DNA from 2 places in the Sphingomonas paeninsulae genome. Region 1 is predicted to be linked to the other one. Evidence: riboswitches for the same ligand, from Rfam matches in the RefSeq annotation. Region 1 holds a riboswitch; the other holds the start of a gene.
The links. A riboswitch is a leader RNA that binds a small molecule or an ion and turns the genes downstream of it on or off. The one in region 1 is predicted to bind cobalamin.
Positions count from the first base shown of each region.

Region 2: another riboswitch for cobalamin. It lies ahead of D3Y57_RS08425 (TonB-dependent receptor plug domain-containing protein); the one in region 1 lies ahead of D3Y57_RS03120 (TonB-dependent receptor).

Region 1 is NZ_CP032828.1:401,709-409,516, reverse strand. It holds gene D3Y57_RS03135 (sensor histidine kinase) at 434-1,312, shown strand; gene D3Y57_RS03130 (LytR/AlgR family response regulator transcription factor) at 1,302-2,045, shown strand; gene D3Y57_RS03125 (UrcA family protein) at 2,117-2,467, opposite strand; cobalamin riboswitch at 2,847-3,081, shown strand; gene D3Y57_RS03120 (TonB-dependent receptor) at 3,254-5,383, shown strand; gene D3Y57_RS03115 (peptidase) at 5,329-7,134, shown strand; gene D3Y57_RS03110 (HoxN/HupN/NixA family nickel/cobalt transporter) at 7,082-7,808, shown strand, end outside.
Region 2 is NZ_CP032829.1:623,591-631,398, forward strand. It holds gene aguB (N-carbamoylputrescine amidase) at 1-568, shown strand, start outside; gene D3Y57_RS08395 (uracil-DNA glycosylase) at 541-1,236, opposite strand; gene folK (2-amino-4-hydroxy-6-hydroxymethyldihydropteridine diphosphokinase) at 1,363-1,746, shown strand; tRNA gene D3Y57_RS08405 (tRNA-Lys) at 1,770-1,845, shown strand; gene D3Y57_RS21085 (diguanylate cyclase domain-containing protein) at 1,866-2,087, opposite strand; gene D3Y57_RS21090 (GGDEF domain-containing protein) at 2,072-2,281, opposite strand; gene D3Y57_RS08420 (hypothetical protein) at 2,272-3,045, opposite strand; cobalamin riboswitch at 3,173-3,370, shown strand; gene D3Y57_RS08425 (TonB-dependent receptor plug domain-containing protein) at 3,453-5,360, shown strand; gene D3Y57_RS08430 (ABC transporter substrate-binding protein) at 5,363-6,145, shown strand; gene D3Y57_RS08435 (FecCD family ABC transporter permease) at 6,142-7,095, shown strand; gene D3Y57_RS08440 (ABC transporter ATP-binding protein) at 7,104-7,622, shown strand; gene D3Y57_RS08445 (ATP-binding cassette domain-containing protein) at 7,622-7,808, shown strand, end outside.

The DNA.
Region 1 (7,808 bases):
TGACGCGGGGCACGGCAATTTCGACAAGCGACCTACAGCCTTCGACCAATGGCTAATCCCCGGATGCGTGCTTGAGCGGGGCAGGGTACAGTGGATCAATGCTGACCGACGATCGAACCACCGAGCCACTCGCTCCGCACGTTGCGCTCATCTCGATCGCGTGCTTTTGGGCATTTTATTTTGTAATCTGGTCCCTGCGCGGAGCGGTACTGTATCAGCATAATCAGCCTGGTATGCTGGGTTCTCGCGCAATTGTGTCAGCAGGCAGCGCGGGATTGACCGTGATCTTCTTTCTGCTGATGCGCCGCGTTTCGGCGATGCGCCTTAGGCGTAGCATCGGTCTTGCGCTCTTGCTCGCGGTGCCCGCCGCAATACTTTATTCTGCGCTCAACTGGTACATGTTCGACCATATCGGCGAAGGCGCGGTGATGCAGTGGCATTGGTCAACGATGACATCTGCACCAAGCGCGGTCCCACCACCACCACCTCCTCCTCCTCCGCCACCACCTCCGACTCCGGGTTCGATGTCGGTGGGCTTTGGCACGATGCCGTCCCAGACCGGTGCGGAGATGACCCGCTTCAGGCGATCGCGGATCAGGCCGCCAATGGCTATTTCTTCTTTATCGCCTGGGCGGCCCTTTATCTGGCACTGTGCTATTCTGCCAAAATTGGCGCGCTGGAGCGACGGACCGCAACGCTGCACGCCGCCGCTCAATCCGCAGAGCTCAGGGCCTTGCGCTATCAGATCAATCCACATTTCCTTTTCAACACGTTGAACTCGCTGTCGTCGATGTTGCTAGGGGGCAAGCGCGACGAAGCCGAGCGGATGATCCTCAACCTCGCGACATTCTACCGCACCAGCCTGACTGGCGATCCGACTGAAGACGTGCGATTGTCCGAAGAAATAACGCTGCAACTGCTTTATCTCGATATTGAGAAGGTGCGCTTTCCCGATCGGCTGCTCGTCAAAATCGATGTCCCCGACGCATTGCTAAGCGCTTGCGTTCCTGGCCTGATCCTGCAGCCGCTCGTGGAGAATGCGGTTAAATATGCGGTCTCGCGCGTGAAACGGGTGGTGACGATCCGGATTGCAGCGCAGGAAGTCGCAACTGGATTGTCGCTCACGGTGGAAGACGATGGCGATGCGATCTATGTCGATGCGATAGAAGGCGGCATCGGTGTCGGCCTGCGCAATGTCCGTGATCGATTGACCGCGCGCTACGCAGACGAAGCCACCTGCCATTGGGGCCCGAAAAGTGACGGCGGCTTCGCGATAGTGCTCAAGCTTCCGCTGGTGCGTGATGGCTGTTGAGGGCAGGCTGCGTACGCTGATCGTCGACGACGAACCGTTGGCGATCGAGCGGTTGCAGATCCTGTGCGCGCAGATACCGGGGATCGATCTCGTTGGAACTGCGTCCGATGGTGAGGCGGCGCTGCGGCTTATCGAAGCGCTGCTGCCTGAGCTGGTACTGCTCGACATCTCCATGCCGGGGCTTGACGGACTTGGTGTGGCGCGCGCGCTCGAGGGAAAGGCCAAGCGCCCCGCGATCATCTTTTGCACCGCTTTCGATCAGTTCGCTGTGGCGGCGTTCGATGTCGCGGCAGTGGGCTATCTGCTCAAACCGGTCGCGCCAGAGCGACTTGCCAGGACAGTTGCCCGTGTCGCCGAAGCGCTCGCCGCGGTCGACGCCGCGCCTGATACTGTACCGGCGTGGGTCGAAGAGTTCTGGGTGCCGCACCGCTCCGAGGTTATTCGTATCGCTGCCACGACCATCGAACGGATCGAGGCGGAGCGTGATTATATGCGACTTCACATCGGCCCGCGAAGTTTTCTGCTTCACCAAACGATCAGCGCGCTTGAGCAGCGGCTCGACCCGGCGCGCTTCATCCGGCTGCACCGTTCAACAATCGTTCGGCGTGACTTGATCGCCAAGCTCCGTCACGACGGGCTCGGCACTTGGTACGCTGTCCTTGCCAGCGATTGCGAGATACGGATCGGGCGCAGTTATCTCACCTCGGCGCGCACGCTGATGAAGCGCGGATAGTTGGCTCGCATCTACCTTCGTATGGGCCTCGATAGCGTCGCCACGATTTAGCTGAAATTGTACCTGTGACCTCAGGAAGCGGGGCGCCCAGCCTTGGTAATTTCCGCGGTATAAGCGTTGCGGGTGCGTACCTTGGCAATCGCGATCTGCACCTGTGGGAGGGCTTTCGACAAGGCAGTCGCACGACATGCGCGCTGCTCCATCCATGCCTCAAGATCGCGTTGATCGTTATCGCCACAGACGAAGCGGACCGCACGCGCGACACGGTTACGGAGAGCCTGCTCGCCTGTAGACGTTGTGACATCAAAATCGGCAGTACGGACCGACACGCTGGGGATGCCCGGCTCAGCTAGCGCGGGCGCTGCTGCTAGTACGCAGACTAGACCAAATGACAAGACGGTGCGGGTGACAATGGTGGACATGATCGATGCTCCTCTGGCACGCCCGTCTTTGACATACAGCAATGGGTGACGGGACTGCTGAGGGCTTTGATACGTGATGCACGTGCCCGGCGCGCGGCGCATTCGACGGATGCATTACAGCGATCCATCAACCTCAAAACGCATCGACGAATGACAGGTGGTTTTCGACGAACGTCGCTCCGCTTCGTCAATGTGGAAGGGCAACCCGTTAAAGCACAGCCAGACAGGCGGTCGTCAGGTCACACTCTGATGTCCGTTGACACGTTTCAGGCACGCGCCTTCGCCCGCGGGAAAAGCAGCAGCCCAAATCGCGCAACCTCAGTTATTGGCTTTTTCGTTCGCTTCAGTTAGGCGAGGTGTCGAAAGTCGGATTATTCCGGCTTTCATTGATCGCGCCGGTGCCCCCGCAAGGGGCTTAATCGGGAATGCGGTGCGGAAGTTTTGCTTCCAAATCCGTGGCTGTCCCTGCAACTGTAAGCGGATAGCGCGATGCACATAGCCTCTCCTTGAAGAGGCAGCCACTGGGCCGGACGCTAAATCATGCGAGGCCTGGGAAGGCGTGTATCAAGCTGTGACCCGCGAGCCAGGAGACCTGCCGGCGTCTGGTCGCTCTTGCCTTGGTCCAGGGGATGGCCGCGGCACGGTGAACTCCGTCTGAGCGACGAACGAGCGGCTGGGGCCGCATCGGAGACGTGCGTCGGTCGCCTTTGGCGTCCGGCCGCCGCGCGTGTCGCCCGTTCGCGCGGGTTTGCCCCGGCCACGTCGCAAGACGCCGGGGGACTATTTGTGATCAAGACCATCCTTTCCAGCAGCGCGCTCGCCGCGCTTCTTTTGCCTGCACTTGCTCATGCCGAAACGGCATCCGACGCAGGAAGCAATTCCGATATCCTTGTAATCGGCACCGACCCCAACAACGCCAATGAGGCCACGCAAACGGGAAGCCGCCTTGGCCTGACTATCCTCGAGACGCCGGCCAGCATCGAGACATTATCGGGCGATGTTATCCGCGCGCGGGGCGACCTGTCGATTGTCGATGCCGTCACGCGCGCCACCGGCATCAGTTCGGTTGCAAATCCCGGCAACGGCGGAACTGGCCTCGCCGCACGTGGCTTCAGCGATCAGGGCTCTGTCATGATCCTCTATGACGGCGTCAGGCTTTATCCCGGCGCGGGCACCGTGACCTTTCCGACCGATCCCTGGACTGTCGACCGGATCGAAGTGCTGCGTGGTCCTGCCTCGGTCCTCTATGGGCAAGGCGCAATTGGCGGCGCGGTCAATGTCATATCGAAAAAGCCGCAGCAGGATCGGACGGTTTTCGATTTCGAGGCAGGCTACGGATCGCAGAACAGTTGGCGTATCGGTGCCGGTGCCGGCGGCCCCGTGAACCAAACGCTATCCTATCGGGTCGATGCCAGTCGGACCGGTTCAGATGGCTGGGTTGAGCGCGGCAATTCGAAGAGCTTTGCCGTTTCCGGCTCACTGCGCTTCGCCCCGACCGACAACTTCAGCCTCACATTGTCGGACGATTATAGCGATCAGCATCCGATGCGCTATTTTGGAACGCCGCTGATCGACGGCAGGCTCGATGACCGCAACAAGCGCCTGAACTACAATGTCTCGGATGCGGTTATGCATTTTGAGGACAATCGCACCACGCTGAGGGCTGAGTGGGGATTGGCCGATGGCATCCAGCTTGTCAGCACGGCCTATCGCCTGACCACAAGCAGGCACTGGCGCAACCTTGAGAGCTATTTCTGGGACGGCACGACCAGCAAGGTTGATCGTACCGACTATCTGGGGATCGATCATGCCCAGACTCAGGTCGGCGACCAAACCAGCCTGACGGTCAGCCATCCGATCGCGGGCCTGCATAATGATTTCGTGATCGGTTTCGACGTCAACGACATCAAATTCAGGCATTCGAACAATTTCTATCCGGGAGCGGCCTCCATTTCCGATAGCCCGGTCGATCCCTTCATCTTCGTTCCGGGCCTGTTCGACACCACGGTCCCGATCCAGCCCGTTTTTCGTACCCGCACCCTGCAATATTCTTTCTTTGCCGAAGACCGGCTGAAATTGAACGACCAGATCTCGCTGGTCGCCGGGATCAATCACGAACACGCCAATGTGAAGCGCTATACGATAGCGGCGAACGCTGCCGAGACGCAGGTTCTGGACAAGTCGCTCAACAATACGACCTGGCGGATCGGCGCAGTCTATCAACCGCTGCCTACACTGTCCTTCTATGCCCAATATGCCACTGCGGTTGATCCGCTGGGTTCTCTCGTGACCTTTTCCCCGAGCGATGCTCAATTCAGGAACACTACCGGCGATCAGGTCGAGGCCGGTTTCAAGGCGGCCTTCTGGCACGGGCGAGGAACCTTCACCTTCGCGGCTTACCGCATCGTGAAGAAGAATCTGTTGGTACGCGATCCCGCCGACCTGATGAGTACCACGCTGTTGCAGGTCGGCCAGCGGTCATCGAAGGGCCTGGAAGGCTTGCTCTCGCTCGAATTGCCGGAAGGGTTCGGACTCGATGCCAATGCCAGCGTACTGGAGGCCCGCTTCGATTCGTTCAACACCGGGGGCATATCCTATAGCGGCAAGACTCCGCCGAGCGTGCCCGAAGCCACCGCTAATCTCTGGCTGCGCTATGATGTGACTGCGCGTTTTCAGACACGCCTCGGCCTGCGGTATGTCGGCAAGACTTACTCTGACAACGCCAACCAGTTTCGCGTGCCCGGCTATGCCGTGGTGGATGGCGGTATTTCGTTCGCGGTGACGAAGAATGTCGCGGCCAACCTGCGGGTCTACAATCTGTTCGACAAGAACTATGCGACCACCACCTATAATGACGAGCAATGGTTGCTCGGGCGGCCTCGCTCGATCGAAGTTTCGATCAGCGGGCGGTTTTGACCATGCATGGTTTCACGAAACCCGTGGCGACGGCACCCCCGCGCAGCCGGGGTCGGCTGTTGCGGGCGCTGCTCGTCCTGCATCGCTGGATGGGGGTCATCATCGGCACGGTGATGACGCTGTGGTGCCTTACCGGGTTCGTGATGTTGTTTGTCGATTACCCCCGGCTGCTGCCGACCGAGCAATTGCGGGGCTTGTCACCGCTGCATTTGCCGTTCGGTGGCAGTCTGGCACGGATTGCCCTGGCACCCGATGCTGGACTGGCCTCGGCCCGCCTTGAGATGGTCGCGGGCAAGGCCGTGCTGCGGGTCGTGCCTGAAAAGGGTGATGGGCGCGCGATCTGGCAGATGCGCGCCTCACCGCAGAGCTATGACCTCGGGTCCGGCGCTCTCTTGACGACGCTTTCCAGCGAAGATCTCGGCAAGGTCGGGGCGGAATTCGGGCGCAACGTCGGGATTGACGGACCTGTGGCCGCGATAACGCCGATTTTCGTCGATCAATGGACCGTTCAGGCATTTCGCGCCAACCGACCGCTCTATCGGGTAGACTATGCCGACGCCGCAGGCTCGACGGCCTACATCGCTGGCCTGACCGGTGAAGTTGTCCAAAAAACGACCCGATTTGAGCGCTTCTGGGGCTGGCTCGGCGCGGTTCCGCACTGGCTTTACCCGACGGTGCTTCGCCAGAACCCAGTTGCGTGGAGCCAGGTCGTTATCTGGACATCGCTGACCGGCTGCTTCCTTACCGTCACCGGTATCTGGATCGGTATTATCCGATTAATGCGGGGCAAGGACGGAACGATCGGCTCGCCCTATCGCGGCCTGTGGTGGTGGCATCATATGGCGGGACTGGTCTTTGGCCTGCTCACCCTCACCTGGGTCGGGAGTGGCCTGTTCTCGATGAATCCCTGGGGGCTGTTCGACAGCAATGCCGGACTTGTGGAACGTCAGTACCTTGCAGGCACGATGCACTGGGCCGACATGCGGGCCGCGCTGGCCAATATAAGCCGCCTTCCCATCGATACGGTCCGCGTAGAAAGCGCGCCGCTTGGCGGAAAAATGGCGCTTGTTGCGATTGCCGCGGATGGACGCATGGTCCGGCTGAACAGTTCGGGCAAGCCCGCGATACTGACGGGGGCGGACATCGCGGTCGCATTGCGGAACGGCCCTCGTGTCGCATCGCTTTCCCTGCTGTCCGAGGGCGACAGCTATTACTATGCGCATAAGGAGTCGGTGCGATTGCCGGTGTGGCGTGCGGTGCTGGCTGATCCGCAAGCCACGCGCCTTTATATCGACGCGGTGTCCGGCACTTTGCTGCGTGCGGTCGATGGCACCGCGCGCGCCGAGCGCTGGCTATGGAGCGCCCCCACAGCTTTGATCTGCCCGGCCTGCGCCACAGCCCTTGGCGGTATATCGTTATCCTGCCCTTGCTCGCAGCGGTCACGTTCGTGTGCGGGACCGGAGCCTGGATGGGTATCCGCAAACTTGGCCGCGACCTGCGGCGAATTTGGCGGCGTATCCGGCGGCGGCTCTCACGCTACCCATTTCCCCGTCGATCACGGAGCCAGTCATGATTGCATCTGTCGCATCAGTATCACTGTCCCTACGCCGAAAGATCAGCATCTTGTTTGCAGGACTGATCGCGGCCAACATCGCGGTGTGGATCTGGGCATACAGCCTGTTCCACGCGCAACCCCTGATGCTGGGCACCGCTTTGCTTGCCTGGGGACTCGGCCTGCGTCACGCGGTTGATGCCGATCATATTGCGGCCATCGACAATGTAACCCGCAAGCTGATGCAGCAAGGTCAGCGCCCGGTTTTGGTCGGCTTCTGGTTTGCGATCGGGCATTCGGGGATCATTGCCATCGCGTCGATCACCATCGCGGTGACGGCCAGCGCGCTGTCGGGGTTCGGTGCCTTCAAGGAAATGGGCAGCGTAATCGCGACCATGATTTCCGCACTTTTCCTGTTCACCATTGCAGGCATGAACCTTGTCATCCTGCACTCCGTCTGGCGGACCTTTGCCCATGTTCGCGCGGGCGGCAACTATGTCGACGACGATCTTGACCTGTTATTGGGTGGGCGCGGTCTGCTTTCGCGGATGTTCAGGCCAATGTTCCGCCTCGTGAACAAGAGCTGGCATATGGCCCCGCTGGGGTTTCTGTTCGGGCTGGGGTTCGATACCGCAACCGAAGTCGCCATTCTGGGCATGTCGGCCAGCCAGGCTGCCAATGGCCTGTCGATCGGAACGATTTTAGTCCTGCCTGCGCTGTTCGCGGTCGGTATGGCCCTGATCGATACGGCCGACGGTGTGGTGATGCTGGGCGCTTATGAATGGGCCTTCGTGAAACCGATCCGCAAGCTCTATTACAACATCACCATCACCCTGATCTCGGCCATTGTGGCAATTGTCATTGGCGGAATTG
Region 2 (7,808 bases), on a different replicon from region 1:
ACAACATTATTACAACTCGCTCGCGATGATCGACGACGCAGGCGAAATCATGGGCGTCTATCGCAAGAGCCACATTCCCGATGGTCCAGGCTATGAAGAAAAATTCTATTTTCGCCCCGGCAACACCGGCTTCAAAATCTGGGACACGCGATACGGCAAGGTCGGCATCGGCATCTGCTGGGACCAATGGTATCCTGAAACCGCTCGCGCTCTAATGCTGATGGGCGCAGACATACTGATGTTCCCGACCGCGATCGGTGATGAACCCGCCGCCGAAGACCTCGACACGTCCCGGCTATGGCGACGCGCGATGATCGGCCATGCTGTGTCGAACGTCGTGCCGGTCGTCGCCAGCAACCGCATCGGGCGTGAGGGTGACCAGACCTTCTACGGCCACAGCTTCATCACCGACGAGCGCGGCGATTTCGTCGGTGAGTTCGGCGCAGGCGAAAGCGGCGTGCTGGTGGCGACGTTCGACCTCGACGAAATCGCCAAGAACCGCGCGGCGTTCGGGTTCTTCCGCGACCGGCGGCCCGAACTTTACGGGCGGTTGGTTTCCGACATCTGAAGTGCCCGTTCGAATACAGCCTCGAACATCTCCCGCGTCAGTCGCCCCGTGTTCTGATTATACCGCGAGCAGTGGTAGCTATCGATCAGAATTGTCCCACTCGGCATCCGATGTTCGTTCATATGGCCGAACTTGCATTTGGGCAGCCGTCCGCCGAGTGCTTTGACCGCGGACTGATGCGCAATCTGGCCCAGCGCGATGTAGACACGAGCCTTGGGCAGCATCCCTACGGCCTTCTCCAAAAACGGGCGACAGGTGCGAACCTCTCCGGGTGTCGGCTTGTTCTCGGGCGGCAGACATTTGACCGCGTTGATGATGATCGCGCCTTTCAGCTTTACGCCATCATCGATCTTTGCGTTGAACTTGCCATCGCTCAGACCATATTTGTCGAGCGTCTCGAACAACAAGGGGCCCGCGAAATCGCCTGTGAAGGGCCTTCCGGTCCGATTCGCGCCATGTTTGCCCGGCGCTAGCCCTATGATGCCCAGCCATGCCTCAGGGTCGCCGAACGACGGCACCGGCGCATTCCACCAGGTTGGAAACTCAGCCTGACAGACATGGCGAAACCCCGCCAGACGCGGGCAAAGCGGGCAATCAAGCGGCGGTTCACTCAGCGGAAGGGCGCTGGTCGGAACCGGCATCTCGGCAACAATGGTTTCAGTAATCATTTTTGGGCGATAGGAGGCGCGGGTGGTCGCATCAACCTATCTCATCGCCATCGGGTCGAATCGTCAGGGTCGCGCAGGCCGCCCGCGCAAAATAATCGCGGCATTCCTTCGTCACCTGGACCCATATTGGGGGGAGCCTGTCGCCGCGTCTTCCATCATCAGTTCACCCCCCTAGGTTTCGGCGTTCGCACCTACGCTAACGCCGTTGCGGCAATCGAAACCACCCTCACCCCGCTCGAACTTCTCGTTCGCCTGAAATCGATCGAACGCGCACACGGCAGACGACCGGGGCGACGCTGGGGCGACAGGGTCATCGATCTTGATATTATTGCATGGGGCGGTGGTATCTGGTCGTCCGCGAACCTGACGATTCCCCACCCGGAATTCCGCAAACGCCGCTTCGTGCTGGCTCCATTGTGCGAAATTATCCCCGACTGGCGCGACCCGATTTCTCAATTGACTGCACGACAATTACTGGCACGGCTTGACCGCAGGCTGCCCCGGACATAGGGGCAGCGCCTTCCAGGCAAATGGGGCCCGTAGCTCAGTTGGTAGAGCAACGGACTTTTAATCTGTAGGTCTCGGGTTCGAATCCCGACGGGCCCACCATTTGCCGAAAAAATGACCGACTACGCCGCCAGCGTCAGTTTCGGCACATCGCGCCAGACACGCAGAGTGTTTCCGCCATACCGCTTTGCCTGATACAGGGCGCTGTCCGCGCGTTCGATCAGGATGTCGATATCGCGCACTGACCCGTCCTCAAGCGCAATGCCGATGCTCGATCCGATCTGGAGGAGCGTGCCTTTGTCCATCATCGGTTCGGACAGCGCCTCGATCAGTCGGCTCCCCATCGCTTCGGCATCCCCCCCTTGGCAAGGCCTGTCTGGATGACGCAAAACTCGTCACCACCCAATCGGACGGCAAGACCTTCGTCACTCACGGTCTCTGTCAACCGCCGCGCAACTTCGCGAAGAACCCTGTCGCCGGTCGGGTGACCGTGCCGATCATTGACCGCCTTGAACCCATCCAGATCGATCAGCAGCAATGCAAAGGGTTGCCCCCGCCCCCACGATCTTCTTCGCTCGCCAGTTTTTCACGCATCGCCAGCCGATTCGCCAGTCCCGTTAGCGGATCAACGCGTGCAAATGCCGCAAGTTCGCGCTTGGTCGCCAGTTGCGCGAGTATCGCCCGGTAAAGATGCCGCACTGTCTCCAGACTGGACACAGCGAAAGTGCCGAACAGGACGCCGACGAATGCAAACACAATTCCGCTGGAGCCTCCCGTCCTTGCCGCCAGTATCAGGAACCCTATCGCGGTAGGAAATGCCCCCATGAGCACCATGAGTGCGCAAAGCTGCGGCCGGACAAAGCCCCGCGACACCATGCCGGCGCAAAAGCCGAAGGTTTGGGCAACCACCATCAAGCGCACCGCTTCATCGCCCGTATTCACCAGATGAAAATTAAACAGGCCGAACAGGATGGCGTATGGCAACACTACCCCGACGTATCGCACTTCCCACTTACAAGTTGCTGCCATCGTCAATGGTACAGTCTTCGCACTTCGTTTGAATGCTGTGACGATACCGGCGCGAATCATTAAAAGGACAAAGATACCGCCAGCGAAAGCCAGAGCACGATCATCTCGTCCCGCCAATTGAGACAGGATAGCAACCGACACGACGCTTAACGCCATAATCGCAATCGGAAGCCTGCCTCCGAGCAACAGCGTGACCAATTCGATATAGCTCGCGTCGGACAATCGTTCTGAACTGGATCTGTATTCTGGCAGTTTTGAAAATCGGCGGGCCACCTGCGTCCAACTCCTCAACATTGCTCGTCCGCCGGTCCCCACCAAAACGGTACGCTATATTATTCCTGCGGTGGTTAATTATTCGGGCCATGAATGCGTCAGTTTGCATTGCAGCAACGGCTGCGCTACTCGCCGCGCCGTGATGGGTTCCTCTCAAGAGGAATAATAGGGAAACCGGTTCGAACCCGGTGCTGTTCCCGCAACTGTAACCGGCGAGCTGCCCTCGCATATGCCACTGAAAAACTGGAAAACCGGCGGATTGGGAAGGCGCAAGAAGCAGCATTGACCCGCGAGTCAGGAGACCTGCCCGTCACAGTCGTACTTCGACCGTGCGGGAAAACACGGGCGAACGAGGGAGTTCCCTTGCGTGGCGACATTCGTATGTTGCTATGCAAAGGAAGAATTCCGTGATCCGTTTCAAATATGCCGTTGCAGCCATCGCGCTGCTCCCTGTTTCCGCGTTCGCCGAAGATGCTAACACCGCGTCGGATTCGAACATCGTCGTCACCGCGACCGGCGCGGCAGAAGAAGCCGACCAGTCCGGGCAAGCCATCACCGTCCTCGATAAAGCGACAATCGACGCGCGACAGTATCAGGCGGTCTCCGACCTTCTGTCCACAACGCCCGGCGTAACCGTCACGCGGAATGGCGGCATTGGTCAGCCAACCGCCGTGCGCATCCGTGGCGCCGAAGACACACAGACTTTGGTCCTTATCGACGGCGTTCGCGTCAACGACCCGACTTCACCGGGCGGGGCATTCGATTTCGGCAATCTGCTGACCGGTAACATCGATCATATCGAGGTACTGCGCGGGCCGAACTCGGTTCCCTGGGGAAGTCAGGCATTGGGCGGCGTCGTCAATATCGTGACTGCGCCTATTCCCGACGCCCTCGGCGGATCGTTGCGCGCCGAATATGGCTATAAGAACAGCAAGCAGGTTGTCGGGCAATTGGGCGGCAAATCAGGCATCTTTTCGGCATCGCTCGGCGGCGGTTATTTCGATGACGACGGGATCTCTGCATTCAAGGGCGGGACCGAAAGGGACGGCTATCGGCAATATGCGGCAAACGGGCGCGTTGGCGTCGCGTTCAGCGATACCATAAACCTGGACCTGCGTGCCAACTATGCAGACAGCCGGGTAGACTACGACGGCTATCAATCGACTTTTCCGTATAGTTTTACCGACACAGCGGACTATGCCAAAACACAGCAAATATTTGGCTATGCTGGCCTGAACGTTGCCCTGTTTGACGGCGCGTTGAAGAACCGTCTGGCGTTTACAATCAACGATACCCACCGCGATAATTTCGAACCTGCCTTTGGGTCAGCACCCAGCTTTGTCGCGCGCGGCCGGGTCGAGCGTTATGAATATCAGGGCGATGCGACGATAACCGACGCCGTGCGCGCGGTGTTTGGACTCGAGCATGAAAATTCGCGCTTTTTCGACGGGTTTTCGACCGAGCGCACGAACCTTGAAAGCGGTTATCTCCAGGCTATCCTGAAGCCGATCGAAAGCTTGACCGTGACCGGCGGTGTCCGCGTGGACGACCACAAAACCTATGGAACGAAGGTGACATTCAGCGCCAATGCGGCATGGCGGGTTGGCAGTGGTACCGTGATCCGCGCCAGCTATGGCGAAGGTTTCAAGGCGCCGACTCTTTATCAGGTATACGGTGCTTATGGAAAACCGGCGTTCGACGGAACCCAGGCTCTGGCGCCATTGCAGCCCGAAACTGCCAAGAGCTATGACATCGGCGTCGAACAATCCGTAATCGATGGCACGCTGAAGGTTGGTGCCACCGCGTTTCGTCGCGATACCCGCAATCAGATCGACTTCGTTTTTTGCGCAAGCACGAGCCTGTGCTCGCAAAGGCCGTCCGGCTATTACGACAACACCGCCCGCACGCGGTCACAGGGGGTCGAGGTGTTTGTGGAAGCGCGTCCGACATCGCATTTGACGTTCACGGCAAACTACAGCCTGATCGATGCGAAGAACCGCCTGACTGGAGAGACGCTGCTCCGTCGCCCGAAGCACAATATAAACGCATCAATCGACTGGAATGCGTGGGACCGGGTCAATCTTGGCGCAAGCGTCCAAACGGTGAGCGACAGCAACGACAGCGATTTCCAGACGTTCATGCCAACCACCCTTGACGGCTATACCATCGCCACCATCCGGGCATCGGTACCCATCGGCGACCGGTTCGAGGTGTTCGGACGAATCGAAAACCTGTTCGACGCTAAATATGAAGTCGTGTCGGGTTATGGCACCTTCGGCCGCAACGCTCATGTCGGCGTGCGGGTGAAAATCTAACGATGATCGGCGCACTCCTCCTGATGGCGAGCGCGCCGGTTTCAGTCCCCAGCCGGATCGTATCGAACAACCCATGTATCGATGCGATTCTTGCCGAGGTCGCAGCGCCTGCCCAGATTGCAGCGATCAGCCACTATTCGAACAATCCACGCGCAACGTCGGTCGATCTGAAATGGGCACGTCGCTTCAGGACAATCGGCGATACGGCCGAGGAAGTCCTTATGATGCACCCGGACCTGTTCCTGACCGGAATACCAGCTCCAACGGCAACAACATGGGCCGTGAAGCGCGCGAATATCCGTACTGTATCGGTCGGAGTTGCGAATACCATCGCTGAGAATCAGGCGCAGATCATGACGATTGCGGAGGCGGTCGGGAACCGTGCGGCAGGTGTAAAGCTCGTTGCGCGGATCGACGCCGCGGTGCGCGATGCCCGGGCAACAACAAAGATACCCGCGCTGATCTGGCAAGGGGGTGGGCTGGTTCCGGGGCAGGATTCACTGGCAAGCGAGATGTTGAAACTGTCGGGCTTTCGGAACATGGGTGCAGCCTATGGACTGGTCGGTTGGGGCACCCTCCCCCTCGAACCGGTGATAATGAACCCGCCGCGCGTTGTCCTGTCGTCGGGGGGAAACGAACGCGATATGGTGCAGCGGCACAGTGCGCTGGCGCGGTTGAAGGGACGAACGACGTTGGCTGACTTTCCCGAAGATATGCTCTTTTGCGGTGGACCGACGATCATTCGGGCGATGGCACGGTTAAAGCAGATCAGGATGGGTCTTTGAAAACCGGCCTCGTGATACTGGTTGCAATTCTGTTCGTGCTATCGCTGCTGGCGGGCAAAGTCTGGTTGCCGCCATCCGATTTATTCCATGATGGTCCGGCGGCATGGATTGTTCTCGACCTTCGCCTGCCGCGAGCGATCCTTGGGCTATTTATCGGTGCCGGTCTCGGACTCTCCGGCGCAGTCTTGCAGGGGTATTTGCGGAACCCGCTGGCTGACCCTTCGATCGTCGGGATTTCTTCGACAGCAGCGCTGGGAGCGGTGATCGCGATATTTCTGGGCGCCGCAGTTTCGCCGGCGATCGTTTTCGGCAGCGCGATGGTGGGTGCTGGCTTGGCCGTGCTGTTGCTCGTTGCAATGGGGGGCCGCGGAACCAGTCCGCTGGTGTTCATTCTGGCGGGGACCGTGTTGTCGAGCCTGTCGGGTGCGTTGACGGCTTTCCTGATTTCCATCGCGCCCAACCCGTTTGCGACGAGTGAAATCATCACCTGGCTGATGGGAGCGCTAACCGATCGGAGCATGGCGGACGCAATGCGGGCGGTGCCGTTGATCGTGGTGGGCGTGATCCTGCTGCTGACCACCGGACGTGCGCTCGACGCGCTGACACTCGGGGAAGATGCCGCGCGCAGTCTGGGAATTGATATGCGCTGGCTTCAGGGGATAATCGTGCTGGGCCTTTGCCTGACGGTCGGGGCTTCGGTTGCGGTGTCGGGAGTTGTGGGATTTGTGGGACTCATCGTGCCGCACATCGCGCGGCGGTTCATTGGCGAGCGGCCGTCGGCGATCCTGTTGCCTAGTGCGCTGGGCGGTGCGGCGCTGGTGCTGGCGGCGGATAGTCTGGTGCGGCTGACGCCGGGCGCGGGGGAAGTTCGGCTGGGTATTGCGATGGCACTGATCGGTGCCCCCTTCTTCTTTTTCCTTCTAAAACAACTCCGCGGGAAGTTTTCGTGAGTTGGGTGATGGGTAATGTAGTGCTTACCCAACGGGGGTTGGCGGGGATTTCGGCGGAATTTCTGGCGGGTCAGGTGACCGCGATTATTGGGCCGAATGGCGCGGGAAAGACCACTTTATTACAGATACTTAGCGGCCTGACGCGGCTGGATGCGGGGAGTGTTGTTCTGGATGGAGTCGCGCTGGACAGGTTTACACCCAATGAGCGGGCGCGGCGGATTGGGTATTTACCGCAGACTGGCGGCGGCGTTTGGAACATTACTGCGCGCGAATTGGTCGCTTTGGGACGGTTACCGCACCGTTCGCGGTTTGCGGGGCCGAGTTCCGCCGATGAAGCCGCCATCCAAAACGCACTGGAGGCGACCGATACCGCCCATCTGGCCGAGCGCCCGCTTGATCGAATGTCGGGCGGCGAGCGCGCGCGCGTGCTGTTCGCGCGCGTGTTTGCGGGGGAACCCGAATGGATGTTGACCGATGAACCGCTTGCCAACCTCGACCCCCACACCAGCAAAGGATGCTGCGGCTGATGCGTGGGGCGGCGGCACAGGGTCGCGGCGTCATCACCGTACTGCACGATCTGAACGCGGCGGCGACGGCAGACAGTGTTATCATGCTGGCGCGAGGGCGCGTCATCGCAGCCGGTCCCACCGACCGCGTGTTTACCGCCGAGGCGCTGAGCGAGACGTATGGAATGTCGTTCAGCTTGCAGAAGG